DNA from 2 places in the Streptomyces sp. NPDC012637 genome. Region 1 is predicted to be linked to the other one. Evidence: predicted binding sites of a transcription regulator. Region 1 holds the regulator's gene; the other holds the start of a gene.
What was found. The regulator HspR, encoded in region 1, represses chaperone genes until heat shock. The targets are predictions, from matches to a motif close to TTGAGNNNNNNNNNCTCAA.
Positions count from the first base shown of each region.

Region 2: lon (endopeptidase La) is a predicted target of HspR. The motif match lies at 10,658-10,676, and genes of this name have one in related genera.

Region 1 covers NZ_JBIBDS010000004.1:249,259-263,712, forward strand. The annotation lists gene ACFY8W_RS18130 (hypothetical protein) at 1-45, opposite strand, end outside; gene ACFY8W_RS18135 (pyridoxal phosphate-dependent aminotransferase) at 187-1,371, shown strand; gene ACFY8W_RS18140 (NlpC/P60 family protein) at 1,456-3,207, shown strand; gene ACFY8W_RS18145 (hypothetical protein) at 3,296-4,483, shown strand; gene ACFY8W_RS18150 (YbjN domain-containing protein) at 4,495-5,031, opposite strand; gene ACFY8W_RS18155 (hypothetical protein) at 5,137-5,574, shown strand; gene clpB (ATP-dependent chaperone ClpB) at 5,585-8,182, opposite strand; gene ACFY8W_RS18165 (TIGR03618 family F420-dependent PPOX class oxidoreductase) at 8,303-8,716, shown strand; gene ACFY8W_RS18170 ((2Fe-2S)-binding protein) at 9,017-9,352, opposite strand; gene ACFY8W_RS18175 (helix-turn-helix transcriptional regulator) at 9,674-10,696, shown strand; gene ACFY8W_RS18180 (heat shock protein transcriptional repressor HspR) at 10,769-11,218, opposite strand; gene dnaJ (molecular chaperone DnaJ) at 11,223-12,404, opposite strand; gene grpE (nucleotide exchange factor GrpE) at 12,438-13,064, opposite strand; gene dnaK (molecular chaperone DnaK) at 13,064-14,454, opposite strand, start outside.
Region 2 covers NZ_JBIBDS010000005.1:123,480-137,933, reverse strand. The annotation lists gene ACFY8W_RS21045 (roadblock/LC7 domain-containing protein) at 1-28, opposite strand, end outside; gene ACFY8W_RS21040 (nitrate- and nitrite sensing domain-containing protein) at 25-2,898, opposite strand; gene ACFY8W_RS21035 (hypothetical protein) at 3,282-4,064, shown strand; gene ACFY8W_RS21030 (MarR family transcriptional regulator) at 4,082-4,567, opposite strand; gene ACFY8W_RS21025 (GH25 family lysozyme) at 4,794-5,630, shown strand; gene ACFY8W_RS21020 (lytic polysaccharide monooxygenase) at 5,837-6,721, shown strand; gene ACFY8W_RS21015 (glutamate--cysteine ligase) at 6,924-8,075, shown strand; gene lon (endopeptidase La) at 8,224-10,635, opposite strand; gene ACFY8W_RS21005 (GNAT family N-acetyltransferase) at 10,766-11,401, shown strand; gene ACFY8W_RS21000 (hypothetical protein) at 11,514-12,026, shown strand; gene ACFY8W_RS20995 (spermidine synthase) at 12,277-12,960, shown strand; gene ACFY8W_RS20990 (response regulator transcription factor) at 13,033-13,770, shown strand; gene ACFY8W_RS20985 (ATP-binding protein) at 13,767-14,454, shown strand, end outside.

The DNA.
Region 1 (14,454 bases):
GATGATCACCAGGATCACCAGAGCGATGACCACCACGATTTCCATGTCGTCCCCCGTCAGTGAAAGGAGCCCGGTCAGCCCCGTCGGCTGCGCCGGCCCGCTGAGCCCCGTCGGCTCTGCGAGGGGGATGCCCGCCCCGAACCGCGCCCAAAGCGCACTTGAGCAAGTCCAGAGCTTCGCCCGAGGATGGCGGCCATGACACGACCGCTGCTCAACCGACGGCTCGCGGAGTTCGGGACCACGATCTTCGCCGAGATGTCCGCGCTCGCCGCCCGGACCGGTTCGATCAACCTGGGCCAGGGCTTCCCCGACACCGACGGCCCCGAGGAGATCCGCGAGGCCGCCGTCCGCGCGCTGCGCGAAGGCCGCGGCAACCAGTACCCGCCTGGCCCCGGCGTCCCGGAGCTGCGCTCGGCGATCGCCGAGCACCAGCTGCGCCGCTACGGCCTCGCGTACGACCCCGACTCCGAGGTCCTGGTCACCGCCGGCGCCACCGAGGCCATCGCCGCCGCGCTGCTCGCGCTGGTCGAGCCGGGGGACGAGGTGATCGCCCTGGAGCCGTACTACGACTCGTACGCCGCCTGCGTCGCCATGGCCGGCGGCACCCGGGTCCCGGTCACCCTCCGCCCGCACGAGGGCGCCTTCGCGCTCGACCTGGACGAGCTGCGGGCCGCGGTCACCGAGCGGACCCGGCTGATCCTGCTCAACACCCCGCACAACCCCACCGGCACCGTCCTCGGCCGCACCGAGCTGACCGCGATCGCCGAACTCGCCCAGGAGCGCGACCTGCTGGTCGTCACCGACGAGGTGTACGAGCACCTGGTCTTCGACGACGCCGAGCACGTGCCGATCGCGAGCCTGCCTGGGATGCGCGAGCGCACCGTGACCATCGGCTCGGCCGGCAAGACGTACTCCTTCACCGGCTGGAAGGTCGGCTGGATCACCGCCACGCCCGAACTGACCGCCGCGGTCCGCTCGGCGAAGCAGTTCCTCACCTACGTCTCGTCGGGCCCCTTCCAGTACGCGGTCGCCGAGGCCCTCCGGCTGCCCGACTCGTACACCGACGGGCTGCGCGCCGAGCTCCAGGCCAAGCGGGACCTGCTGAGCGAGGGCCTGGCCGCGGCCGGCTTCGGCGTCCACCGCCCGGCCGGGACCTACTTCGTCACGACCGACATCCGCCCGCTCGGCGAGACGGACGGCTTCGCCTTCTGCCGCTCGCTCCCCGGACGGGCGGGCGTGGTCGCCATCCCCAACGCCGTCTTCTACGACCACCGCGAGGAGGGCGCTCCCTTCGTCCGATTCGCGTTCTGCAAGAGGTTCGATGTGCTCGAGGAGGCGGTGGAGCGGCTGAAGGGCCTGACGGCGGGCTGAGCGCCCGTACGCCGGGAGGCACGGATAGGGTCCCCCTCGCCTGATCGAACGATCATGCGCTGTTGCCATGGGGGGTACCCACGCATGTCCGCACCGAAGTCCGGCCCGACCCGCAGATCGACGCTCCTCGCCTTCGCCGGAGTGGCCGCGGGCGGCGCGCTGCCCCTGGCGGCCGCGCCGGCCGCCGCCGCGGCGGACACGCCCCCGGCCCTGCCGTGGGCCGAGCCGTTCGCCCCGAAGGCGCCCGGCGCGCGGATCCCGATGCTGATAGACCCGACCGACCCCTGGCACTTCACCGCGCACCCGGCGGGCGCGCTGACCACTCGTGCGGTCGCCGGCGGTCTGGAGGTCTCGGACGACAGGGGTGTCCTCGCGACCCTCACGACCGGGGCACGGACGGTGACGGTGCGCGGGCCCAGGCGCTGGTTCACCGAGCAGAAGCGGCGGGTAGCGGACGCCTTCGACCGGGACCTGCCGGCCGGCAGCGGCAAGGGCTGGGGCATGTCCCCCAACGGCGGCGCGTGGTGGCCCAACAGCGCGGACGACGCCAACGTCGCGGACTACTTCGTGGCGGGCGGCCGGGGCTCCATCACGCTCTCCGAGACCGGTTCGAGCCGCCACGCCACGCTCTCCGACAAGGAGATCGGCGACGTCCGCGCCCGCGCCCGCTTCTCCTTCACCCAGGTGCCCACCGGCGCGCCCCTCTCGCTCGCCCTCACCTTCTCCCTGTCGGGCCTCGACACCCACTACCGGGCCCGGCTGGTCGTCACCCCCGCCGGGGAGGTCCAGCTCGTCCTGGAGAAGGCCCTGAACAACACCGTGACCGTGCTGAAGGAGGCCGTCACGGTCGGCACCGGCTTCGCGGCCTACGACCACTGGTGGGTGCAGGTCGAGAAGACCGGCAACGTGCTGCGCGCCCGCGCGTGGAAGCACGGCGTGGCCGAGGCGGACCTCCCGGGCTGGTACGCCAGCCTGCGCGACCCCGACCCGGCCACCGCCCTCGGCGCGGGCACCGTCGGCGTCCGGGCCTACGCCGCCACCGGCGCCACGAAGGGCGTGGAGGCCCGGGTCTACGACTTCCTCATCGAGGAGGCCTCGTGGACCGACCCGCCGGTCGTCACCCACGACACCTGGGTACGGGTCCTCCCGGAGCCCTTCGACGGCACCTGGACGCCCGCCGTGGAGCAGCGGGTCCGTGCCTGGGCGGGCGACGGCTCGCCCGACGCGCTGGCCTACGCGGCGATGTTCCTGCCGAACGCGCCCGCCGTCACCGACCCGGCGCAGGGCGGCGCGCAGGTGCTGGGCACGGCCGGCTACAGCGCGCTGGACCCGGTGACCGGGCTGCACGCGGTGGGGGCGGACTTCCACGAGTACCTGGGGGTCGACGACTGGCCCTTCCCGAGCGGCGAGAAGGGCGAGCTGAAGAGCCACGGCCGCTACCTCGACTGCTCGGGCCTGGTCCGGATGGTCTACGGCTACCGGATGGGCGTGCCGATGGGCATCGCGCCGGACGAGCCGGCCCGCCGCTACCTGCCCCGCAAGTCGGTGGACCAGGCCGCCTCCGCGCCGGGTGTGGTGGTCGCCCGGGCGACCGGTGCCGCGCCGGCGCTCGACGGGCTGCGGATCGGCGACGTGCTCTTCTGGGACAACGAGGACGGCGCCGTGTCGCACACCGGCATCTACCTCGGCGCCGACCAGCACGGCGGTCTGCGCTTCGTCTCCAGCCGCAAGACGCCCGACGGTCCCACCATCGGCGACGTCGGCGGGAAGTCGGTCCTCAACGGGTCGCCGAGCGATCTGTACACGGGCAGTCTGCGGGTGATCCGCCGCTTCTGACGGGCGCGCCCCCTCCGTGCCGTGGCTCTGGTCAGGTAAACCGACTTGTCGGGTATAGACCGGTTTTCCGCGTGCACGGAGGTGCCCCCTGTCCGCCGAGACTCTCGACCGAGCGGCGTCCGCCGCCACCCGGGCCCCCGCCCGGCGCGTTCCCCGGTGGCGGGCCTCGCTGCACCGGGCCGCGCCCGCGCTCGGTCTGTTCGCCGCCGCCAGGCTCACCGGAATACTGGTGCTCGCCCTGTGGGCCTGGCGCGTCGGGCGCTCGCCGCGGGCGCTGCTCGCGAAGTCCTGGGACTCGGACTGGTACACCCGGATCGCCGCCCACGGCTACGGGCGCACGCTGTTCTGGCCGGACGGCGCGGTCCAGTCCGACCTGGCGTTCTTCCCGCTCTACCCGGGGCTCGTACGGGCCGTCGCCACCGTCCTGCCCGTCGCCTACGGGACGGCCGGGCTGCTGCTGTCCTGGCTCGCCGCCGGGGCCGCGGCCTGGGGGATCTACCTGGTCTCCGAGCGGCTGTGCGGGCGCCCGGCCGCCGTCTTCACCGTCCTGCTGTGGGGCCTGCTGCCGCACTCGATCGTGCTGTCCATGGCGTACACCGAGCCGCTCATGACCGCGTTCGCGGCCTGGGCGCTGTACGCCCTGCTGACCCGCCGCTGGCTGTGGGCGGGCACCCTCGCGGCGCTCGCGGGCCTCTCCCGGCCCAACGCGGTCGCCATCGCCGCGGCCGTCCTCGCCGCGGCCGGCCTGGAGCTGTGGCGGCGGCGCGGCCGGGTGGCGTGGCCGGTGTGGGCGGGCGCCGCGCTCGCGCCCGTCGGCTGGCTGTCGTACCTGCTCTGGGTCGGTGCCCGGCGCGGCGACCTGCTCGGCGGCTACTTCGCCGTCCAGGACGGCTGGACCTCCCGTTTCGACCTCGGGCGCGGCGCGCTGCGCTTCGTGCGGGGCATGGTGACCGGGCCGACCGAGTTCGGCTACGTGATGGCCCTGGTGATCACCGGGGCGGGCGTGCTGCTGTTCGCGCTGCTGGTGTGCGGGGAGCGGCCGCCGCTGCCGGTGCTCGTCTACACCGCCGTCCTGGTCCTGATCACCGTCGGCGGCTCGGGCTTCTTCGAGTCGAAGCCGCGTTTCCTGCTGCCGGCCTTCCCGCTGCTGCTGCCGCTCGCCCGCGCGATGACGAGAGCCCGGCCGGGCGCCGCGATCGTGGTGATCGCGGGCCTGGCCGGGCTCTCCTTCGCCTACGCGCCCTACGTGCTGACGCTCGCGCGCATGGCCGTGTGAGGCCGGAGGGGCTACTCGGCGGAGTCGCCGGGCTCCTTGTCCTCCGGGGCCTCGAGGCCGAACTGCTCGACGATCCACTTGTCGAACTCGATCGAGGCGCGGACCCAGCTGACGGTGGAGGACACGAAGTGCTCCAGCGACACACCGGTGCCGATCAGCATCTGGGCCTCGCCGATGAGGCGGAGGGTGGCGGAGCCGTCCTCCTCCTCGTGCAGGTGGGTGTAGACCTTGGGCCACAGGGTGCGGCGGTTCCAGTCGTCGATCGCGTCGAGGATCCTGGCGCGGTCGTCCGCGGCGTGCGGGCGGTCGTAGAACGTGCGCACCGAGAAGACCTGCTGCTCGGCCTCGCCGCGGAACATGAAGTACGTGCGGAAGTCCTCCCACGGCGCGGCGAGGTCGCCCTCGTCGTCGACGACGTACTTCAGCTCCATCTGGTCGAGGAGCTGCTTGACGAGGTCCTGGTCGGGAACGACGGGGCCCGCCGGTCCTGAGGCCTGAGGCTGGGGCTGGGCCCCGAAATTCGGAATCGAGGACGGGTCGATGGTCACCGGGTTTTCCCTTCGGTACGGATGCTCGCCATCCTCCCTCATGGCGGGCGGGGGGTGGCAAGTCCCCACGGCGCGATCAGCTGCGGGCTGACATGATCTCGCCCCATGGGGGTCAAGCAGAGGAAGCGTTCGCGCCGCCGGTGGGTCGGGATCACGGTTGGGCTGTTCGTGTTCTGCGGACTGCCGGTGTCGTGCGTGGCCTGGGGCGCGTACTCGTTCTCGGAGGCCGGCAGTCCGCAGCCGGTGGACTGCGGCGAGGCGCTGGCGTACGGGTACGCCGTGCTGCCCGTCAGTACCCGGGACGCGACCTGCACGTACGCGCACTGGCAGGACAGCTACGTCGAGGCGGAGTTCCGGATGCCCGCGGACGAGGTGGCGGGCTGGCTGGAAGCGACCTATCCGGCGGCCACGGTCTCGGAGGGCGGGAGGCGCCTCCATGTCGAGTTCGCCCCCGCCTCCGGGAAGGCGTACGAGGTGGGCGTCACCGTGACGGACGAGGGCGGTGGCACCGCCCACGTCCGTTTCGTCGCCTACGACCACTGACGCCCTGGTCCTACGGGGACTCGGCCCGGCCCACGATCAGGCCGTCCTGGAACCGGTCGACCCGGACCGTGTCACCGTCCCGGACCTCGCCCGACAGGATCTCCTTGGCGAGGCGGTCGCCGATCGCGGTCTGGATCAGCCGGCGCAGCGGCCGGGCGCCGTACGCCGGGTCGTTGCCCTCCTCCGCCAGCCAGGCCAGGGCCTCGGGCGTGACCTCCAGGGTGAGCCGGCGGTCGGCGAGACGGCGGGCCAGGCGGTCGATCTGGAGCCGGGCGATACGGGCCAGCTCGTCCTGTGCCAGTGCCGAGAAGACCACGATCTCGTCGAGCCGGTTCAGGAACTCGGGCTTGAAGCTCGCCCGGACGACCTCCAGGACCTGCTGCCGCTTCTCCTCGCCGCTCGTCAGGGGCTCCATCAGGAACTGGCTGCCGAGGTTCGAGGTGAGGATCAGGATCGTGTTGCGGAAGTCGACCGTGCGGCCCTGGCCGTCGGTGAGCCGGCCGTCGTCGAGGACCTGGAGCAGGATGTCGAAGACCTCCGGGTGGGCCTTCTCCACCTCGTCCAGGAGCACCACGCTGTACGGGCGGCGGCGGACGGCCTCGGTGAGCTGGCCGCCCTCCTCGTAGCCGACGTAGCCGGGAGGCGCACCGACGAGCCGGGCGACGGAGTGCTTCTCCGAGTACTCCGACATGTCGATGCGGACCATGGCCCGCTCGTCGTCGAAGAGGAAGTCGGCGAGCGCCTTGGCGAGCTCGGTCTTGCCGACGCCGGTGGGGCCGAGGAAGAGGAAGGAGCCGGTGGGCCGGTCGGGGTCGGCGATCCCGGCCCGGGTGCGGCGCACCGCGTCCGAGACGGCCCGCACGGCCTCGCTCTGGCCGATCAGGCGGCGGCCCAGCTCGTCCTCCATGCGCAGCAGCTTCTGCGTCTCGCCCTCCAGCAGACGGCCCGCGGGGATGCCGGTCCAGGCGCCGACGACGTCGGCGATGTCGTCCGGTCCGACCTCCTCCTTGACCATCGTGTCTTTCGACGCCTCCTGCTGGGCCTCGGCCTCGCTGGCGGCCGCCAGCTCGCGCTCCAGGGCCGGGATCTCCCCGTAGAGCAGCTTGGACGCGGTGTCGAAGTCGCCGTCGCGCTGGGCGCGCTCGGCACGGCCGCGCAGCTCGTCGAGCCGCTCCTTCAGCTCGCCGACCCGGTTGAGGGACTGCTTCTCCTTCTCCCAGCGGGCGGTGAGGCCGCGCAGCTCCTCCTCGCGGTCGGCGAGGTCGCGGCGCAGCTTGTCCAGGCGCTGCCGGCTGGCCTCGTCGGTCTCCTTGGAGAGGGCGAGCTCCTCCATCCGGAGCCGGTCGACGGTGCGCTGGAGCTCGTCGATCTCGACGGGCGAGGAGTCGATCTCCATGCGCAGCCGGGACGCGGCCTCGTCGACCAGGTCGATGGCCTTGTCGGGCAGGAACCGGGAGGTGATGTAGCGGTCGGAGAGCGTCGCGGCGGCGACGAGCGCGGAGTCGGCGATCTGGACCTTGTGGTGGGCCTCGTAGCGGCCCTTGAGTCCGCGCAGGATGGCGACGGTGTCCTCGACGGACGGCTCGGCGACCAGGACCTGCTGGAAGCGGCGCTCCAGGGCGGGGTCCTTCTCGATCCGCTCGCGGTACTCGTCGAGCGTGGTGGCGCCGACCATGCGCAGCTCGCCGCGGGCCAGCATCGGCTTGAGCATGTTGCCGGCGTCCATGGCGGAGTCGCCGCCGGCGCCCGCGCCGACGACGGTGTGGAGCTCGTCGATGAAGGTGATGATCTGACCGTCGCTCTCCTTGATCTCGGAGAGGACGGTCTTCAGGCGCTCCTCGAACTCGCCGCGGTACTTGGCGCCGGCGACCATCGCGCCGAGGTCGAGGGAGACCAGCCGCTTGTCGCGCAGCGAGAGGGGGACGTCGCCCTTCACGATCCGCTGGGCCAGGCCCTCGACGACGGCGGTCTTGCCGACGCCGGGCTCGCCGATGAGGACGGGGTTGTTCTTGGTGCGGCGGGAGAGGACCTGGACGACGCGCCGGATCTCGTGGTCCCGGCCGATGACCGGGTCGAGCTTGCCCTCGCGGGCGGCGGCCGTGAAGTCGGTGCCGAACTTCTCCAGGGCCTTGTACGAGCCCTCCGGGTCGGCGGTGGTGACGCGGCGGGTGCCGCGGGCCTTCTCGAAGGCGTCCTGGAGCCGGCGGGCCGTGGCGCCCTGCCCGTCGAGCAGCTCGCCGGCCCGGCCGCCCTTGGCGGCGATGCCGATGAGCAGGTGCTCGGTGGACAGGAAGTCGTCGCCCAGCTTCTTCGCGCGCTCGTCGGCGTCGGCGATGACGGCCAGCAGCTCACGGTTGGGCTGCGGGGGCGCGACCGTGGACCCGGTGACGCTCGGCAGCGCGGCGAGCAGCCGCTCGGCGCCGGATCGCACGGCGGCCTGGTCGGCCTCGACGGCGGCGAGCAGATCGGTGATGTTCTCGTTGTCCTGACCCGCGAGCAGGGCGAGCAGAAGGTGCGCGGGGGTCAGATCGGCGTGCCCCTGGGACACGGCGCGGCTGCTCGCCGCATTCAGCGCGTCCCGGCTCCTGTTGGTCAGTTCGGCGTCCACGTGCGGGGTCTCCTCCTCGGATCTACGACTCCTTCTTCATGACTCTTCTAGCGTACACAAAGTTGAGTCCATTCCGCTCAAGGTATCGGCGGCACTTCTTCCCGGAGTAGTTTCCGGGGCATGGCCATCGACCCGAGCAAGCCGAGCGACTCGTACCTCGCCTTCTGGCGCGAGTACCACATGTGCACGCTGACCACGCCCCGCCCCGACGGCACCCCGCACGTGGTGGCGGTCGGCGTCACGTACGACCCCGCGGGCGGCGAGAAGGGCATCGCCCGGGTCATCACCAACAAGAACAGCCGGAAGGTCGCCAACGTCCTGGCGGCGGGCGCGGACGGCGCGCGGGTCGCGGTGTGCCAGGTCGACAAGGGGCGCTGGGCCACGCTCGAGGGCGTGGCGCGGATCCGCACCGAGGCGGATGCCGTCGCGGACGCGGTGGACCGCTACGCGGCCCGCTACAACCGGGTCCCGACGCCGAACCCGGACCGGGTCGTGATCGAGATCGCCCTCACCCGGGCGATGGGCCGGGCCTAGGTCCTGTCGTCAAACTCCCGTCGTCGCCCGGAGGGCGGCCCTGCGGCGTCAGGTGCGTGCTCCCGGCGTGCCGGGCGCAAGGCCTCGTACGGGACGTACTCGGGCTTGTGCCCGGTGCGGCGAGAGCGCGTGCACGGCGTCGCGGGGCAGGCGGGAGTTCGACGACAGGGCCTGGGGTCCAAAGGGGCCGGCGGCCCCGACCGTACGAGAACGCACAGCGGCGCCATCGCGTTTCAGGTCCGCGATGGCGCCGCTGTGTGGGGGAAGCACCTGAACGATCTACAACGACGGGGGAATCGTTCAGGCACTGCGGGGGGTGGCGGTGATGGTCTCGGTCTCGACCAGCGGGGACTCGACCAGCTGGTGGTCGCGCTGATCCAGATTGACGAAGATCATGCCGTACCGGATGGCACAGCGGACGGGCTGAGGGGCGCCGCGTGGGCGGCGAAGACATCGGTAGGCGCGGACGTCCTCGTCCTGCTCACGGGCGACGACGATCGGCTCTCCGAAGAGGGTCACCATCAACGAGTCACCACGGTGGGGGATGGCCGTGACGAGATCGATGAAGTGCCACCCGGATCGGTAGGCCGAAGCCATCTCCCGGCGGAAGGACCGGTCGTCCGGCGGGACGATCATGCTTCCGAGCCCGCCGGAGCGAACTCCCAGGACGGCTCACCGGGAGATGCGAGGACGACGGTCGCAGGTGTGCTCTCCCACGAGGGCTCATTCGGCTCCGCCATCACGGAATGCGACGGGGGGATCTCCCACGAGGGCTCGCCGTTCAGGGCGAGTGCGCCAAGAGCAGCCGCCGCAACGGCTATGGCGCCAAGTGCACGAACCATCCTGGTCATGGCCGATCTCCACCTCTTTTGATCACTACCTCCCCCCCGCGTCCAAAACGATGGCCCACGATCGCCCCCCACACCAGCCGCGCCGGGCATCATGTTCCTGTAATTCATGACCCTGAGGGGGGTGCAAATGAGGCGAGAATCCAGCGAATCCAGACATAACCACAGTCGCGGTGAACTGTGCGACGTGGCCAAAGAGCTGTACGCACACGCTCTGCGCACGGGTCGCCTCGCCCGCGCCGAAGCCGACGCCGCACCGTGCCTCACTGAGCTGGCCCTTCTGCGCCCCGGCCCGGACGACGTCGAGTGGCTGTACCCCGTGCCGCCGTCCGTCGCCCTCAACCAGCTCATACACCCCATCGAGCAGGAGATCCAGACCCGGCGTCAGCATGCGATCGACCTGGCCGACGCGTTCGAGCCGTTCATGGCGATGAGCACCCGGGAATCCTCGACCGGCAGCGCGATCACCGTGCTCGAAGGCCTCGGCGCCATCAACGCGACGCTGGACCACGTCATCAGCGGGTGCACGGAAGAGCTGCTCACCATCCAGCCCGGCAGCGGACGCCGCCCCGACACCCTCGAACAGGCCCTGCGCCGCATGGAACCGCTGCTCGACCGCGGGGTCCGCATGCGCACGCTCTACCAGCACACCGCCCGGCACCACCCCGCGACGCTGGCCTACGTCGAACGCGTGGCCCCCTACGGGCTCGAACTGCGCACCCTCGAGGAGATCATCGACCGGCTGATCATCGTCGACCGGCAGGTCGCCTTCGTGCCGGCCCGCAGCGACCGCCAGGTCGCCCTCGAACTGCGCCACGAGGGCCTCGTGCAGTACCTCGTGGGCGTCTTCGACCAGTTCTGGCTGCACGCCGTCCCCTGGGACGAGGAAGTGCCCTACACGCCCTCCGTGGACGGCATAGGCGGCGTCCAGCGCTCCATCGCCAAGCTCCTCGTCGAGGGCCACGTCGACGAGGCCATCGCCCGCCGACTCGGCATGAACGTCCGCACCTGCCGCGCCCACATCGCCAAGCTCGCCGCCGCCCTCGGCAGCGGCAGCCGCGCCCAGCTCGGCTACCTCATCGCCCAGTCCGGCATCCTCGAACAGGACCAGGACGACCAGCGCGACGACTGACGCCGCCCCCGGAACAGCCGAGAGGCCCCCTCCGCCACAGCGGAAGGGGCCTCGAAAGCCGTTCGGAGAGAACTACTCGCCGCGCTTGTGGCCGGGACGCCACACCACCAGGGCGCTCGCCTGCTGCACGTCGGTGTACGGGACCAGATCACGCCGGTACGAGGCGTGGACCTGGGCCTCGCGCTGACGCATCGCCGCCGCCGCGCCCTCGACCGCGGACGACAGCTCGGCCACCCGGGCCTGCAGCGCCGCGACCTGGTTCTCCAGCTCGATGATGCGCTTGATGCCGGCCAGGTTGATGCCCTCGTCCTGGGACAGCTGCTGCACCTGGCGGAGCAGCTCGATGTCCCGGGCCGAATAGCGGCGGCCACGGCCCGCCGTGCGGTCCGGCGACACCAGACCGAGGCGGTCGTACTGACGCAGCGTCTGCGGGTGCAGACCGGAGAGCTGGGCCGCCACCGAGATGACGTACACCGGGGTCTCGTCGGTCAGCTGGTAAGGATTACGGCGGCGGCCTTCCATCTCCTCAAGCTCCCTTCGCGGCCTGGAAAAGCTCTGCCCTGGGGTCCTCGCCCGCGGTCGCCTCGCGGAAGGTCTCCAGTGCCTCACGTGCCTTGTCGTCCAGCTCCTTCGGCACCGCGACCTCCACCGTGATGAGCAGATCGCCGCGGGTGCCGTCCTTGCGGACCGCGCCCTTGCCGCGGGCGCGCATGGTGCGCCCGTTGGGCGTGCCTGCGGGCAGCTTCAGCGTCACCGCCGGGCCGCCCAGGGTGGGCACCTTGATCTCGCCGCCGAGCGCCGCCTCGTCGAACGTGACGGGCACCGTGACGGTGAGGTTGTCGTCCCTGCGGCCGAACACCGGGTGGGCGTCGACGTGCACGACCACGTACAGGTCGCCGTTGGGCCCGCCGCGCTCGCCCGGCGCGCCCTTCCCGCGCAGCCGGATCCGCTGGCCGTCGGAGACGCCCGCCGGGATCCGGACCTGCATGGTGCGGGAGGACTTGGCCCGGCCGCTGCCCTTGCAGACCTCGCACGGGTTCTCGGCGATCAGGCCGCGGCCCTTGCAGTCCACGCACGGGTCGGTCAGCGAGAAACCGCCGCCGCTGCCGCGCGAGACCTGCCCGGTGCCGACGCAGGTCGGGCACACCCGGGGCGTGCCGTTCTTGTCGCCGGTGCCCGAACACGCCTTGCAGGGCTGCTGGCTGGACATCCGCAGCGGCACGGTCGCGCCCTCGATGGCCTCGGTGAAACTGAGCGTCACCTCGGACTCGACGTCCTGGCCGCGGCGCGGCTGCGTACGGGTGCCCGCGCCGCCCGCGCCCCGGTTGAACAGGCCGCCGAAGACGTCGCCGAGACCGCCGCCGAAACCACCGGCGCCGCCGGTGCCGCCCTGGGCGCCGCCGAAGAGGTCGCCCAGGTCGAAGTTGAACGAGCCGCCCGCGCCCGGACCGCCGGCCCGGAAGCCACCGTTGCCGAACAGGGCGCGGGCGTCGTCGTACTCCTTGCGCTTCTTCGGGTCACCGAGGACGTCGTTCGCCTCGGAGATCTCCTTGAAGCGCTCCTCCGCCTTGGTGTCACCCTTGTTGGCGTCCGGATGGTTCTCGCGGGCGAGCTTCCGGTACGCCTTCTTGATCTCGGCGTCGGTGGCGTCCTTGGGGACGCCGAGAACCTTGTAGTAGTCCTTCTCGACGAAGTCCTTCGTGCTCATCGACGTCCCTCCTCCCGCGTGCGGGTACGGCTCTTACTCGGTGTCCTTCTCGGAGTCTTCCGACTCCTCCGCCTTGCCCTGAGCGCCCGGCTGGGGCTCGGCGACCGCCACGCGGGCGGGGCGGATGGTGCGCTCGCCGATCCGGTACCCCGGCTGCAGGATCGCCACGCAGGTCGTCTCGGTGACGTCCGGCGCGTAGCTGTGCATCAGGGCCTCGTGGATCGTCGGGTCGAAGGGCTCGCCCTCCTTGCCGAACTGCTGCAGGCCCATCTTGGCGGCGACGGTCTCCAGCGACTCGGCGACCGACTTGAACCCGCCCACGAGCTCGCCGTGTTCCCGGGCCCGGCCGATGTCGTCGAGCACGGGAAGGAGCTCGGTCAGGAGGCCGGCGACGGCGATCTCCTTGACCGTGACCCGGTCCCGCTCCACGCGGCGGCGGTAGTTCTGGTACTCGGCCTGGAGCCGCTGGAGGTCGGCCGTGCGCTCGTTGAGCGCGGTGCGGGCCTGGTCCAGCTGCGCCAGCAGGGCTACGTCCGTAGCGTCCCCGGCCGGGGCCGCCCCGTCCGCCTTCGCGGCGGACTCGGCGGCCTCGGTCTCCTCGGGCGTGCCGTCGGCGGGGACGTCGGGCTTCTCCTCGAAGCCCGGGGTCTCCTCCGACATCAGGCAGCGCCGCCCTTCGGCTTCTCGTCGTCGACGATCTCGGCGTCGACGACGTCGTCGTCGGCCGCGGCCTGCTGGGCACCCTCGGCGCCGGCGGCACCCTGGGCGGCCTGCGCGTCGGCGTACATCGCCTGGCCGAGCTTCTGGGAGACGGCCGCGACCTTCTCGGTGGCCGTGCGGATCTCCGCGGTGTCCTCGCCCTTGAGCTTGTCCTTCAGCTCGGCGACGGCGGCCTCGACCTCGGTCTTGACGTCACCGGGGACCTTGTCCTCGTTGTCCTTGAGGAACTTCTCGGTCTGGTAGACGAGCTGCTCGCCCTGGTTGCGGGTCTCGGCGGCCTCGCGACGGCGGTGGTCCTCCTCCGCGTACTGCTCGGCCTCCTCGCGCATCCGGTTGACCTCGTCCTTCGGCAGCGAGGAGCCGCCGGTGACGGTCATCTTCTGCTCCTTGCCCGTGCCCAGGTCCTTCGCGGTCACGTGCATGATGCCGTTGGCGTCGATGTCGAAGGCGACCTCGATCTGCGGGACGCCGCGCGGGGCCGGCGGAAGGCCGGTCAGCTCGAACATGCCGAGCTTCTTGTTGTACGCCGCGATCTCGCGCTCGCCCTGGTAGACCTGGATCTGCACGGACGGCTGGTTGTCCTCGGCCGTCGTGAAGATCTCGGAGCGCTTGGTCGGGATCGTGGTGTTGCGCTCGATCAGCTTGGTCATGATGCCGCCCTTGGTCTCGATGCCGAGGGACAGCGGGGTGACGTCGAGGAGCAGGACGTCCTTGACCTCGCCCTTGAGGACACCGGCCTGCAGGGCGGCGCCGATGGCGACGACCTCGTCCGGGTTCACGCCCTTGTTGGCCTCGTTGCCGCCGGTCAGCTCCTTGACGAGCTCGGCGACGGCCGGCATGCGGGTCGAGCCGCCGACGAGGACCACGTGGTCGATCTCGGACAGCTGGATGCCGGCGTCCTTGATGACGTTGTGGAACGGGGTCTTGCAGCGGTCCAGGAGGTCCGCGGTCAGCTGCTGGAACTGGGCGCGGGTGAGCTTCTCGTCCAGGTGCAGCGGGCCCTCGGCGGAGGCCGTGATGTAGGGCAGGTTGATCGTGGTCTCCGTGGAGGAGGACAGCTCGATCTTGGCCTTCTCGGCCGCCTCGCGCAGACGCTGCAGCGCCATCTTGTCCTTGGACAGGTCGACGCCGTGTCCGTTGGCGAACTGCTTCACCAGGTAGTCGACGACGCGCTGGTCCCAGTCGTCACCACCGAGGTGGTTGTCACCGTTGGTGGCCTTCACCTCGACGACGCCGTCGCCGATCTCCAGGAGGGACACGTCGAAGGTGCCGCCACCGAGGTCGAAGACGAGGATGGTCTGGTCGTCCTTGTCGAGGCCGTACGCCAGGG
Region 2 (14,454 bases), on a different contig from region 1:
TCAGTCCGAATGTTCCGGTCGCAGTCAACTGCGTGCCTCCTCGACGGTGTCCCCCGTGTTCTCCGTGTTCGTTTCGGGCCGTGCTGTGTCAGCGGCGCGGATCTCGGCGGCCACGTCGCGGCGGCCGTTCTCGGCTCCTCGCTGGAAGCCGCCGAGCCGCCTGCGCAGCGCCTCGGCGTCCACGCCGCCGCGGCGTATCGGTGTGGCGGGGGTCTTGGCCTGACGCACCGTCCGCGGCGTCCGCTTGGGCAGTCCCTTGTCGGTGACCCGCTCCCACTGCCCGGCCTGCGGCCCGGGCTCGGGCTCGGGCTCGTCGGCCACGGGGGTGCCGGCGAGCGGCTCCTCGGCGGCCCGCTCGTGGGCGTCCGGCTCGGCCGGCGGACCGGGCAGCCGCACCTGGAGCGTGGTCTCGGCCACCGACGTGCCGAGCGCGGGACCGGGTTGCTCGGGCCCGGACCGCTCGGCCTGTTCCTGGGCGGTCTCCGGCGCGGGCCGGGGCTCGTGGGCCGGCTCGGGCTCCGGCTCCGCTTCCCGTGCCGGTGCCGGGTCCGCCTCGGTCTCGGCCTCCGCCTCCGCGATCGCGCGCTCCGCCGCCTCGACCAGCGGGTCGCGGTGGCGGGAGGGCAGCGTGTTGGAGTTGGCCTCGGCGACCGAGCCGGGAAGGGTGAGGACGGGCACCTGGGTGCCCGTGGCGGCGAGCGTGACGGTCGGCGGCACGGTGGCCGGCGGGGCCGAGGGCAGCAGCGGGAGCGGGAGCACCACGACGGCCGTCGTCCCGCCCTGCGTGTGCTCGCGCAGCTCCACCCGTACGCCGTGGCGTGCGGCGAGCAGCGCGGTCACCCGGATGCCGAGTCCCTCGCCGTCCGTGCCGGTGGGCTGCGGGTCGGCGAGCCGGGCGTTGAGCTCGGCGGTGCGGGCCGCGGAGATGCCGATGCCGCCGTCCTGCACGGAGAGCATCACCTCGCCGGACTCCAGGAGCCAGCCGGAGAGCTGGACCTGGGTGTCGGGCGGCGAGAACGAGGTCGCGTTCTCCAGGAGTTCGGCGATCAGGTGGCTGAGGTCGTCCGCGGCGAAGCCGGCGACCTGGGCGTGCGGCGGCAGCGACTGGATGCTGACCCGCTCGTAGCGCTCGATCTCGCTGACGGCGGCGCGCAGCACGTCGACCAGCGGCACCGGCCCCGGGTGGCCGTGGTGGTGCTCGTGGCCGGCCAGGACCAGCAGGTTCTCGCTGTGGCGGCGCATGACGGTCGCCATGTGGTCCAGCTTGAAGAGGGTGGCGAGCCGGTCCGGGTCCTGCTCGCGCTCCTCCAGCTTCTCGATGACGCCGAGCTGGCGCTCGACCAGACCGAGGCTGCGCAGCGAGAGGTTGACGAAGGTGTGGTGGACGGTGCCGCGCAGGCGCTCCAGCTCGGCGGTGAGCAGGGCGTTCTGCCCCTGGAGCTCGGCGCGCTGGGCGGCGAGCTCGGCGGCGAGGGCCTCGCGGGCGCCGGCCAGCTCGTCGCGTTCGCCGCCGAGCCGCTCGACCTGGGCGGAGAGCGCGGCGAGCTTGCCCTGGAGGGCGTTGAGGGACCGTACGACCTGGGCGAACTCGTCGTTGCGTCCGGTGAAGCGGATCGGCTGCTCGTGCTGCGGCTCGGGCGCGGCGGCGAGCCGGGCGGCGCCGATGCGGACCACGGCGAGGGGCCGGGTCATGCTGCGGGCGACGTAGGTGGCGATGCCGACGGCGACGAGGAGGCAGCCGCCGAGGAAGGCGACGCGGATCTCGAGCGCGGTGACGTCGTCGTCGCGGAGCGCGGAGAGCCGCTCGACCCGCTGCGCGGCGAGCGAGGACTCGACGCCGCGCATCTGCTCGATGCGGGAGGAGAGCGCCGCGTCCAGCTTGGCCGGGTCGGTGTCGAGCTCGGACTCGGAGAGCTCCGGCCGGTCGGTGAGCCGGGCCAGGTGGCGCTCGGCGCTCTTGACGTCGGGGCCGGCGACGGTCGCGGCGAGGGAGTCGCGCGCCTCGGCGCCCGCGGCCTGGTCGAAGTCGGCGAGGGCGGCGAGCTCTCGGACCCGGGCCTGCTGGGCGGCTGCGGTGAGCGCGTTGCGGGCGCGGTCGGCCTCCTCCGCGCCCTCGGGCCGGTCGGTGACGTAGGTGCCCGAGACCGGGTCGTAGTGGGTGGTGCCGCTCGACTCGGGGCGCGGGACGGCGAGCGCCGCGAGGAGCAGGCCGCGTTCGGCGGAGGCCTGCTCGGTGGCGCGGCCGAGGGCGGCGGGGGCGCGCAGGGCCTCGGCGGCGCGCGCCGGGGTGTGCTCGGCGAGCTGGTCGGCGAGGGCCTGGAGCTTGGCGATGACGTCGGTGTAGGCCTTGTGGGCCTCCAGGGCACTGCCCTTGCCGGTGAGCGCGGCACGCCGGATGGAGGGCACGCCGGCGAGTTCGCGGCGCAGCTCCTCGGGGGCGGCGGGGCGGATCTCGTCGATCTGGCGGTCGACGCGCGCGGAGCGGGCGTCGGTGATCCGGCGCTTGTCCTTGGCGGCGGAGCCGCCGGCACCGTCGTCCGCGCTGTCGGCGGTCTGCTCGTCCCTGCCCGCGGCGATGTAGGCGACGACCTCGTCGCGCTCGTCGGAGAGCGAGTGGGCGAGGGTGACGGCCTGGCGGTCGAGTGCGGCGAGGGCGACCAGGTTGACGGACTCGTCGAGGTCGGCGGAGGCGGTGAGCACCATGGGGGCGCCGGCGGCGAGCACGGTGACGCCGACCAGGGCGACCCCGGCGACGAGCCGGCCGCGGACCCGCTTGGCGCGGCCGCCGGAGGTCACGGGCTCGGGGGCCGAAGGCTCCGCGGGCAGCCCGGGGTTCTGCGGGTCACCGGGGGTCTGGCTCCGCGTGCCGTTGTTGCTCCGAGGCCGCTTCTTCTGCACCGGTGCTCGCATCCTTGACTCGTCCGCCCATGAAGCAGAGGTGACGACCGGTCACATGTAAGAGCCCCCACCCCTGGTGTGTCTTCCGACCATTTCAGCGGTTCTGGTCAGGGGACTGGCATCGGCCGCTCCGCCACCCGAACGAGTGAACAACACTCCGTAGTTGGGGAACAACTCGTCTCCGTGGGTGCCGGGGCGGCGGGCTTACCGCCGGTTGGATCTTCCGCGCGGGCTTTGGCAGGATGCGCGCCCGCAGCTTCCCGGAGCCCTCACTTCCGGCCTTCCGGCACCGTCAGAACCCTTTGGTACAGGCCATATCAGGCTATCTGGACGCGCGGTGAAGGTCCGATGCAGACCGGCGCCGGCGGGGCAGACTGTGGATCATGCGTACGGAAGCGGCGTCCCTGCCCGGCAGCCCCGAACGGCCCAATGAGGACTGGGCGGCCGCAGTTCTGCCCGCCTCGGGGACGGGTGGCGTCGTCGTGGTCCTGGACGGCGTGACGCCTCCGCCGGGCGACGACGGTTGTGTGCACGGGGTGCCCTGGTTCACCGCCCGGCTCGGGGGCGCCCTGACCGAACTGTCCGCTTCGCGAAGTGATCTGACGCTGTCCGGGATCCTGTCACTGGCAATCCGGCGCACCGCGGACGCCCACCGGAACACCTGTGACCTTTCTCACGTCCGCACACCACAGGCGACGGTGGCCATGGCGCGCTGGGGCGCGGCCTCGGTGGAGCACCTCGTGCTGTCCGACGCGGCCCTGCTCCTCCAGGGCGCCGACGGCACGGTACGGGCGGTGCTCGACGACCGGCTCGACCACGTCCCGGCCGAGGTCCTGCGCTCCCGGGAGGCGACGGACCGGCTGCGCAACCGGGAGGGCGGCTTCTTCACGGCCGCCGCCGACCCGTCCGTCGCGGCCCGCGCGGTGACCGGTACGAGCCCGAGGGCGGAGGTCCGGGCGCTCGCGGCGCTGTCCGACGGGGCGACCCGCTGGGTGGAACTGTTCCGCGAGGGCGACTGGGCGGACCTCCTCACCCTCCTGGACAAGGAGGGCCCGTACGGCCTGCTCCGGCGGGTGCGCGCCCTGGAGGCGGCGGACGCCCGGGCGGGCGTGCCGCGCCGCTGGAAGCCCCACGACGACGCGACGGCGGTCTACGCGGTCCTCTGACGCGCCGGGGCGGCCGGTCAGCCCTCCGCCGCCCGCACGTTGAAGTGGTGCAGCAGCCGGGCCAGTTCCGCGACCTCCGCGCGGTCCCAGTCGGCAAGCTTGCGCACGTACCGCTCACGACGGGCGTCCCGTACGTGCCGGAAGCGCCCCTGTCCCTCCTCCGTGAGCCGGACCAGCGAGGCCCGGCCGTCGGCGGGGTCGGGGTCGCGGGCGACCAGGCCGAGGTCCTCCAGGGCGCGCAGCTGACGGCTCATCGTGGCCTTGCCGACGCCGAACCAGCCGGCGAGGTCGGTGGCACGCTGGGGTCCGGCCTCGTCGAGCCGTACGAAGAGTCCGTAGGCGGCCGGCTCCAGTTCGGGATGGACCTCGCGGGCCATCTCGCCGGACTGGGCGCGGGCGCGGCGCAGAAAGACCGCCAGTTCCCGCTCCAGGGCGAGGAATTCCTGGTCCACACCACTCCCGCCCTTGGGTCGGGATTCACTCCCCGTACCGCTTCCGTGCACGTCAGCACCCCTCGCGCGCTTTCCGCTCGCTGAAAGTTTCTTTCGGGCCGCGGTCATCGCCGCAGCTCCTTCAGTATTTCGCAGGCGTAGACCAACGGCAGCCCCCGGGCCCTCTTCCGCAGGGCGGGTCTACGTGCGTAGCGTCTTGTCCGGCGACACCGCCTGACATGTCCACACCAGGGCATGTCCGCCATGGTTCCCCCACCGAGCCTTTCGGAGGCACGCAATGCGTGTGCACAGATCCGGAACGTCCCTCGCCGGCGCCGCCCTCGCGGCCCTGGCCCTCCTCCTCCCCGTCACCCTCTCCGGCACCGCCAGCGCCGCCGAGGACCCCGGCACCCGGCAGGTACCCGCCCGCGGCTCCGCCTACATGGGCATGGGCGTGATCGCCCACGACGGCCAGGGCGCACAGCCGGGCGGCATCTCGGTCCAGGCCGTCCAGACCGAGGGCGTCGACGTCTCCAGCCACCAGGGGAACGTCGCCTGGTCGACGCTGTGGAACAGCGGGGTGAGGTGGGCCTACGTCAAGGCGACGGAAGGCACCTACTACAAGAACACCTACTTCACGCAGCAGTACAACGGCTCGTACAACGTGGGCATGATCCGCGGCTCGTACCACTTCGCGACACCCGACACGACGACCGGCGCGGCCCAGGCCGACTACTTCGTGAACAACGGCGGCGGCTGGTCCAAGGACGGCAAGACGCTGCCCGGCGCGCTCGACATCGAGTGGAACCCGTACGGCGCGACCTGCTACGGCAAGACCCAGTCCGGGATGGTCAGCTGGATCTGGGACTTCGTCAACCGGTACAAGTACCGGACCGGCCGCTACCCGGTGATCTACACGGCGACCAGCTGGTGGAAGCAGTGCACGGGCAACTACGGGGGCTTCGCCACCAACCACCCGCTCTGGATCGCCCGTTACGCCTCCGAGGTCGGCGAGCTCCCGGCCGGCTGGGGCTACTACACGATGTGGCAGTACACCTCGTCCGGCCCGACGGTCGGCGACCACAACCACTTCAACGGGGACCTCTCGCGCGTACAGGCGCTCGCGAACGGCTGACAGGCGCACGACGGACGAGCACGTGGGGCGGCGGGCTCCCGGGTGTGCGGCGGCACACCCGGGAGCCCGCCTTCTTCGTCGCACCCCTTGCCCATTGGTATGGACCAATGCGACCCTCGGGGCGGCGCACGTCGTCCGCAACTGCCGTGCGCCGCAGGCCTGTTGCTCGTCCCGTCCTCCCCCACGCACGAGAGAGAGCTGCCCGCATGCCCCGCATCACGACCTCCCGGACCCGCCGCGCCGCCGCCGCGAGCGCGCTGACCGCCGCCGGCGCCGCCGCGCTCGTCTCCCTCACCCCGACCGCCGCCCAGGCCCACGGCGCCGTGTTCAACCCGGTCAGCCGGGTGGCGGCCTGTTACGCGGAGGGGCCGGAGTCCCCCGACTCCCAGGTGTGCAAGGACCTCGTCGCCGACTCGGGCACCCAGCCGCTCTACGACTGGAACGAGGTCAACATCGCCAACGCCGACGGCAACCACCAGGCCCTCATCCCGGACGGAAAGCTCTGCTCGGCCAACCGCGAGAAGTACCGCGCCCTCGACTGGGCCCGCACCGACTGGCCGGCCACCGCCGTCAGCCCCGGCGCCTTCGGGTTCAAGGTCCGGGTGACCGCACCGCACTCCGGCACCATGACGATGTACCTCACCAAGCCGGGCTTCGACCCGACCCAGCCGCTCAGGTGGTCCGACCTCGACGGCACCCCGGTCGCCGTCCACACCACCACCCGCACCGCGACGGACGGCTACTACGCCTTCACCGGCAACCTGCCGGCCCGCACCGGCCGCCACATCGTCTACATGGTGTGGCAGCGCAACGACAGCCCCGAGGCCTTCTACAGCTGCTCGGACGTCACCTTCGGGGCCGGTACGGCGGTCAAGGCGCAGGCCCCGACGGAGGAGAAGATCGCGGCGGGAGCGTCCCTGTCGACCGTCAGCCACGCGGGCCACGGCGGCGACGAGCAGGCCCCGGCCCTCTCCGCCGACACCGCCGAGACCCCCGCCTCGCCCCTCCCGCTCGCCCTGGCGGGCGCCGGCGCCCTGGCCGTCTTCGGCGCGGGCAGCCTCCTCCTGACCCGGCGGCGCGGCGAGAACTGACACCGCACACGGCTCACGGAGGGGCGTCCGCACCGGGCGCCCCTCCGGTGCCTTCCCGCGTGGTTCCCCGGCGGCATTTCGCGCCATGTCGGCGCGGACGGGTGAGAGCGGGCGCGCTCGTGGACACGCTTGGGGAAAGCTCTTTTCGAACGGCCGTCCCGCGCACCTCCCGCCCGCCCCCGCCCGTGAAGGAGTGCCCTGCATGCGCCATGAGCAGCCGTGGACCTACCACCGCGGAGAAGGGCTGCGCACGTTCGGTGTGGAGGAGGAACTGCTCCTCGTCGATCCCGAGACCGGGGTCCCGCAGCCGCTCTCCGGCACCGTCACCGAGATCGCCGGCTGGCACGCCGACGTGCTGCGGCGCTCCGACCGGGTCGAGCCGGCGAAGGCCGAGCTGTTCTGCGAGATGCTGGAGATCGGCACCCGGCCCTGCGTCACCTCGGCCGAGCTCGACGAGCAGCTGCGGCAGGCCAGGATCGCGGCCGCGGCCGCGGCCAAGGAGGCCGGTGCGGCGGTGGCGGCCCTCGCGACCGCGCCGGTGCGGTTCGACCCGCTGCTCAACCCGGCCGACCGGTACCGGCGCATCGAGGACCGGTTCGCCCGGCTCGTCGACGACAAGCTCACCTGCGCCTGTCACGTCCACGTCCACCTCACCTCCGCCGAGGAGGGCGTCGGCGTCCTCGACCGGATCCGGCCCTGGCTGGCGCCGCTCCTCGCGCTCAGTGCCAACTCGCCGTTCTGGCAGGGCCGGGACACCGGCTACGCGAGCTGGCGGCACCAGCTCTGGTCGCGCTGGCCGATGGCCGGGCCGAGCGAGCTGTACGGCGACGTCGAGGCGTACGAGGAGACCACGCGGGCGATGCTGGCGAGCGAGGTGCTCGTCGACGACCACATGGTCTACTTCGACGCCCGGCTGTCCCGCCGCTATCCGACGGTGGAGGTCAGGGTCGGGGACGTGTGCCAGCACGTCGAGGACGGTGTGCTGTTCGCCGTCCTCGTCCGCGCGCTGGTGGAGACCGAGGCCCGGTCCTGGCGGGCCGGCCTGGAGGCCGACCCGGTGCCGACCGCCGTCCTGCGCCTGGCCGCCTGGCGGGCCAGCCGGCACGGCCTCGCTGACGAGCTGCTGCACCCGCTGACCTGGCAGCCGGCCCGGGCGGCGGAGGTGCTGCAGGCCCTGCTCGACCACGTCGCCCCGGCCCTGGACGCCGCGGGCGACCGGGACCTGGCGGTGCGCGGCGTCGAGCAGCTGCTCGCCCGGGGCACCGGAGCGGACCTCCAGCGCGCCGCCCACGACGGCGACCCGGGACTGGCCTCGGTGGTCGCCGACGCCGTACGCCGGACCCTCCCGGCCTAGACGCCGTGCGCCGGGTCCTACCGGCCCAGGCGTTTCTTTCGGATCAGGGCCGGACAAGGCCGCGCGAGACCCGGCAGAGGCGGCCTGGGTACGGGCGGTGGGGCGCCCTCCCGGAGGAGGACGCCCCGCCGCCGCGCCCGGGGGTGTGTCAGGCCGCCGCGCTCACCGCGACCTCCGCCGGAGCGAGGGCGAGCTCCAGGACCTGGCGGACGTCCGTGACCGGGTGGACGTCCAGCTTCTCCAGGATCTCGGCCGGCACGTCGTCCAGGTCCGCCTCGTTCCGCTTGGGGATCACGACCGTCGTGATGCCCGCGCGGTGGGCGGCGAGAAGCTTCTGCTTCAGGCCGCCGATCGGCAGGACCCGGCCGGTCAGGGAGACCTCGCCGGTCATCGCGACGTCCGTGCGGACCAGCCGGCCGGAGAGCAGCGAGGCCAGGGCCGTGGTCATCGTGATGCCCGCGCTCGGACCGTCCTTCGGGACCGCGCCCGCCGGGAAGTGGATGTGCACGCCGCGGTCCTTCAGACCGGTGACGGGCAGCTCCAGCTCCGCGCCGTGCGAGCGGAGGAAGGAGAGCGCGATCTGCGCGGACTCCTTCATCACGTCGCCCAGCTGGCCGGTGAGGGTCAGCCCCGCCGCACCCGTCTCCGGGTCGGCCAGCGAGGCCTCGACGTAGAGGACGTCGCCGCCGGCGCCGGTGACCGCGAGCCCGGTGGCCACGCCGGGCACCGAGGTGCGGCGCTCCGCCGGGTCCTGGGCGGACTCGGGCACGTGGTGCGGACGGCCGATCAGGGCGCGCAGGTCGTCCGCGCCGATGACGAACGGGAGCTCCCGCTCGCCCAGTTCGTGCTGGGCGGCCACCTTCCGCAGCAGCCGGGCGATCGAACGCTCCAGGGTGCGGACGCCCGCCTCCCGGGTGTACTCGCCGGCCAGCCTGCGCAGCGCCGCCTCCTCCAGGACCACCTCGTCCTTCTCCAGGCCGGCCCGCTCCAGCTGCCGGGGCAGCAGGTGGTCACGCGCGATGACGACCTTCTCGTCCTCGGTGTAGCCGTCGAGGCGGACCAGCTCCATGCGGTCGAGCAGGGCCTCCGGGATGGCCTCCAGGACGTTCGCCGTGGCGAGGAACACCACGTCGCTCAGGTCGAGTTCGACCTCCAGGTAGTGGTCGCGGAAGGTGTGGTTCTGCGCCGGGTCCAGGACCTCCAGGAGCGCCGCCGCCGGGTCGCCCCGGTAGTCGGAGCCGACCTTGTCGATCTCGTCGAGCAGGACCACCGGGTTCATCGACCCGGCCTCCTTGATGGCGCGGACGACACGGCCGGGCAGCGCGCCCACGTACGTACGCCGGTGGCCGCGGATCTCCGCCTCGTCACGGACGCCGCCGAGGGCGACCCGGACGAACTTGCGTCCCATCGCGTGCGCGACGGACTCGCCGAGCGAGGTCTTGCCGACGCCGGGCGGTCCGACGAGCGCGAGCACGGCGCCCCCGCGCCGGCCGCCCACGACGCCCAGCCCGCGCTCGGCACGCCGCTTGCGCACCGCCAGGAACTCGGTGATGCGCTCCTTCACGTCCTCCAGGCCCGAGTGCTCGGCGTCCAGGACCGCCTTCGCGCCCTGGATGTCGTACGCGTCCTCGGTCCGCTCGTTCCAGGGGAGCTCCAGCACGGTGTCCAGCCACGTGCGGATCCACGACCCCTCGGGCGACTGGTCGCTGGACCGCTCCAGCTTCTCGACCTCCTTGAGGGCCGCCTCGCGGACCTTCTCGGGCAGGTCGGCGGCCTCGACGCGGGCGCGGTAGTCGTCGGACTCGTCCCCCTCGCCCTCGCCGTTGAGCTCGCGCAGCTCCTTGCGGACCGCGTCCAGCTGACGCCGCAGCAGGAACTCGCGCTGCTGCTTGTCGACGCCCTCCTGGACGTCCTTCGCGATGGTCTCGGCGACGTCCTGCTCGGCCAGGTGGTCGCGCAGCTGCGCGGTGGCGAGCCTGAGGCGGGCGACCGGGTCGGCGGTCTCCAGGAGCTCGACCTTCTGGTCCAGGGTCAGGAACGGCGAGTAGCCGGAGTTGTCGGCGAGGGCGCCGACGCCCTCGATCTGCTGGACACGGTCGACGACCTGCCAGGCGCCGCGCTTCTTCAGCCAGCTGGTGGCCAGCGCCTTGTACTCCTTGACCAGTTCGGTCACGGAGCCGGGCAGCGGGTCGGGCAGGATCTCCTCGACGGCGGCGCCCTCGACCCACAGGGCAGCGCCGGGCCCGGTCGTCCCGGCGCCGATCCGGACGCGGCCCCGGCCGCGGATCAGCGCGCCGGGGTCGCCGTCGGACAGCCGGCCGACCTGCTCGACGGTGCCGAGCACACCGGTCCCGGCGTAGGTGCCGTCCACCCGCGGCACGAGCAGCACGCGCGGCTTGCCGGCCCCGCTGCGCGCGGCGGCCTGCGCGGCCTCGACCGCGGCCCGTACGTCCGGGTCGGACAGGTCCAGCGGCACCACCATTCCGGGCAGCACGACCTCGTCGTCGAGCGGCAGCACAGGCAGAGTGAGCGGCGCGGACGCCATGGACTCAGATGCCATGATCTCCCCTTCGGCAGTCAAGTTGAGCTATGTGGACTCAATGCACCTGCGCCGCCGAATGTTCCCCGACGCGTGTTCGCTCTGAGCGATCAGCCATCCGCAGGCCGTGAACAGCGGCTGTAATGCCTCCATGGATATCTCAGCCATTACAGCGGCGTGGGTGGCCGGCTGGACCGCCTCCCGCGGCACGCCGCCCGCCGTCGCCGAGCCCTGGGGCTACCGGATCGATGTCGGACTGCCCGGGCACGTCTTCCGGCACGTGCTGCCGTACCCGGACGAGGTGTCCGTGGGCAAGCTGTGCGCGGCGATCACCGAACCGGGCGCCTGGCTGAAGGTCATGGCGGCGCCCGAGGACGTGGCGCCCTGGATCACCGAGGGCTGGACGATCCCCGACGACCCCGGCTTCATGATGACCAAGCGGCTCGACCCCTCGGTCCGGCCCGCGCCGCCCGAGGGGTACGCGCGGACCACGGAGACCAGGGACGGGGTGATCCGGGTGCGGATCCTCGCGCCCGACGGGACCCTGGCCGCCCGCGGCCAGATCGCGCCGACCGGGCCGACCGCCGTCGCCGACCAGATCGAGACCGACCCGGCCCACCGCCGCCGCGGCCTCGGCGCGAACGTGATGCGCACCCTGGAGGCCGCCGCCGCCCAGGCGGGCGCGGAGACCGGGGTCCTGTCGGCCACGACCGACGGCATGGCGCTCTACGACTCGCTCGACTGGCACTACCGGGGCCCGCTCACCGGGATCGTCCGCACCGGTTGAGCCGTTCCGTCCGCACGGTTGAGCCGTTCCGGCTGCGCGTTTGAGCCGTTCCGTCCGCGCGGTTGAGCCGTTCCGGCTGCGCGGACGCCGGGTGAAGGGGCATGCTCGGGCCATGGAGTACGCGAAGCGGTACGGGACGGCGGCGGTGCTGGCCGCGGTCGTCGCCGTGGCGGGCTGCGGCCGGTCCCCGGCGGCGCCTCCCGACGACTCGGGCCTGAGCGTGCCGCCGGCCCCGAGCGCCCCGGCCACCCCCACGGCCGGGACGGACCGGCCCGCGCCCCGGGAGGTGCTGGTCGAGGTCGTCGTGAACGGCGGCTTCGCGGGCGTGCGCAACAAGCTGGTCGTCCGCCACGACGGCTCGTACGAACTCCGCAAGGGCACCGGGGAGCCCGCCTCGGGCCGGATGACGAAGGCCCAGGTCGCCGAGCTGCGCGCGGCCCTGGAGGACCCGGCGTACGCCAGGGTCCCGGACCGTCCGACCGGCGCGCCCGCCCCGGACGGCTTCGAGTACTACGTCACGTACGCCTACCGGCTCGTCGTCACCCGCGACGGCGAGGACCGCCCGCCCGCGCTGGAGCGGGTCTTCAAGGCGCTCCCGGAGGGCCACCCGCCGACCGCGCCCTGAGCCCGACGGCGCCCCAGGAGGCGCCCGGGTCGCGCCCGTCACCTGGGACCGCACCTACGGCACCCCCGTGGACGCCCGCCGCACGCTCCACCGGATCGAGCACTACGTGACGCACGAGGCCCCGCGCCCGTGAGACCGCCCCGCGGCTCGTCGGGCAGGCTCGTTAACCGTTTGTCCCGGCCGTCCGAGGACGCCCAGGATGGCCGGGACGAACGCGTACACATCGAGCACATCGAGCCACGGAGTGAGCATGAGCAGCCCCGTCACCCTCGACCGCCGTGAGGGCCCGTACGGAGAAGTCGTCCTGCGCCGCCGGGACGCCGAGGACCGCACCCACTACGAGATCATCGCCAACGGCACCTTCCTGATGGACACCTCCGACGGGCGTTCGGAACGGCTGCTCGTCGACGCGGCGATGGACGCGCTGCCCGGGGACCGGCGGACCGGCCCCGCCGTCCTCATCGGCGGCCTCGGCGTCGGCTTCTCGCTCGCGCACGCCGCCGCCGACCCGCGCTGGGGGCGGATCGCCGTCGCCGAGCGTGAGGAGGCGATCATCGACTGGCACCGGCAGGGGCCGCTTTCGGCCGTCTCGGGCCGGGCGCTCGCCGATCCGCGCACCGTGATCCTGCACACGGACCTGATGGAGTACCTCCGCACCACCTCCGACCACTACGACGCCCTCTGCCTCGACATCGACAACGGGCCGGACTGGACGGTCACCGAGGACAACGAATCCCTTTACTCCGCCGAGGGTTTGGCCGCCTGCGCGGAGCGGCTCGTCCCGGGCGGAATCCTCGCCGTGTGGTCGGCGCGGCCGTCCGCCGATTTCGAAGACTCGTTGCGGAATGCCGGATTCAGCGGGGTACGGACCGAAGAGGTCCCCGTTGCCCGGGGCGTCCCCGACGTGGTCCACCTCGCCGTCCGGCCCGCCTGATCACCTGCGTAGCCTTGACGCCGCCGGTGCCTCTAGGCTGCTGCACCGACATCGGCGACGCGAGGCGGGGCAATGGAGCAGACACACACCACGAACCAGGGTGCGGCGACGACTCCGGGAGCCCAACGCCGTGTCCTGGTCGTCGAGGACGACGCCACCATCGTGGAGGCGATCTCCGCGCGGCTGCGGGCCGAGGGCTTTCTCGTCCAGACCGCGACCGACGGCCCGGCCGCCGTGGACGCCGCCGAGGCGTGGCAGCCGGACCTGATGGTGCTCGACGTGATGCTGCCCGGCTTCGACGGGCTCGAGGTGTGCCGCCGGGTGCAGGCCCAGCGCCCCGTCCCGGTCCTGATGCTCACCGCGCGGGACGACGAGACGGACATGCTGGTCGGCCTCGGCGTCGGCGCCGACGACTACATGACGAAGCCGTTCTCGATGCGCGAGCTGGCCGCCCGGGTGCACGTGCTGCTGCGCCGGGTGGAGCGGGCCGCGCTCGCGGCGGTCACCCCGCGCAGCGGGATCCTGCGGCTCGGCGAGCTGGAGATCGACCACGCGCAGCGCCGGGTCCGGGTCAGGGCCGAGGACGTGCACCTGACGCCCACCGAGTTCGACCTGCTGGTCTGCCTGGCGAACACCCCGCGTGCGGTGCTCTCCCGCGAGCAGCTGCTCGCCGAGGTGTGGGACTGGGCGGATGCCTCCGGCACCCGGACCGTGGACAGCCACATCAAGGCCCTGCGCCGGAAGATCGGCGCCGAGCGGATCCGTACGGTCCACGGGGTCGGGTACGCGCTGGAGACCCCGGCGCCGTGAGCCGCCGGGGGCCGCACCCCGAGCGCCGCCGCAGGCGCCGGATCGTCATCTCGATCAAGACCAAGCTGGGCGCTCTGGTCGTCGGGGCGGTCCTGCTCACCTCGGGACTCGCGCTGGTGGCGATCCGGACCTCCACGGAGTTCCGCTACATCACGATCTTCGCGATGATCGCGACCCTGTTGATCACCCAGTTCGTGGCGCAGTCCCTGACCGCGCCGCTGGACGAGATGAACCACGTGGCCGGGTCGATCTCGCGCGGCGACTTCAGCCGGCGCGTGCGCGGCGCGGACCGCCGCGACGAGCTGGGCGACCTCGCCTCGACGATCAACCGCATGGCGGACGACCTGGAGGCGGTCGACCGGCACCGCAAGGAGCTGGTCGCCAACGTCTCCCACGAGCTGCGCACCCCCATCGCCGCGCTCCGCGCCGTCCTGGAGAACGTGGTGGACGGCGTCTCCGAGGCCGATCCGGAGACCATGCGGACCGCCCTGAAGCAGACCGAACGGCTGGGCCGGCTCGTGGAGACCCTGCTCGACCTGTCACGGCTCGACAACGGTGTCGTCACGCTCAAGGCACGCCGCTTCGAGGTCTGGCCGTACCTGTCCGGCGTGCTGCGGGAGGCCAATCTCGCCGCCTCCCAGCGCGGCCTGTCCTCCACCTCGGGCCTGCACAACCGCACGGACG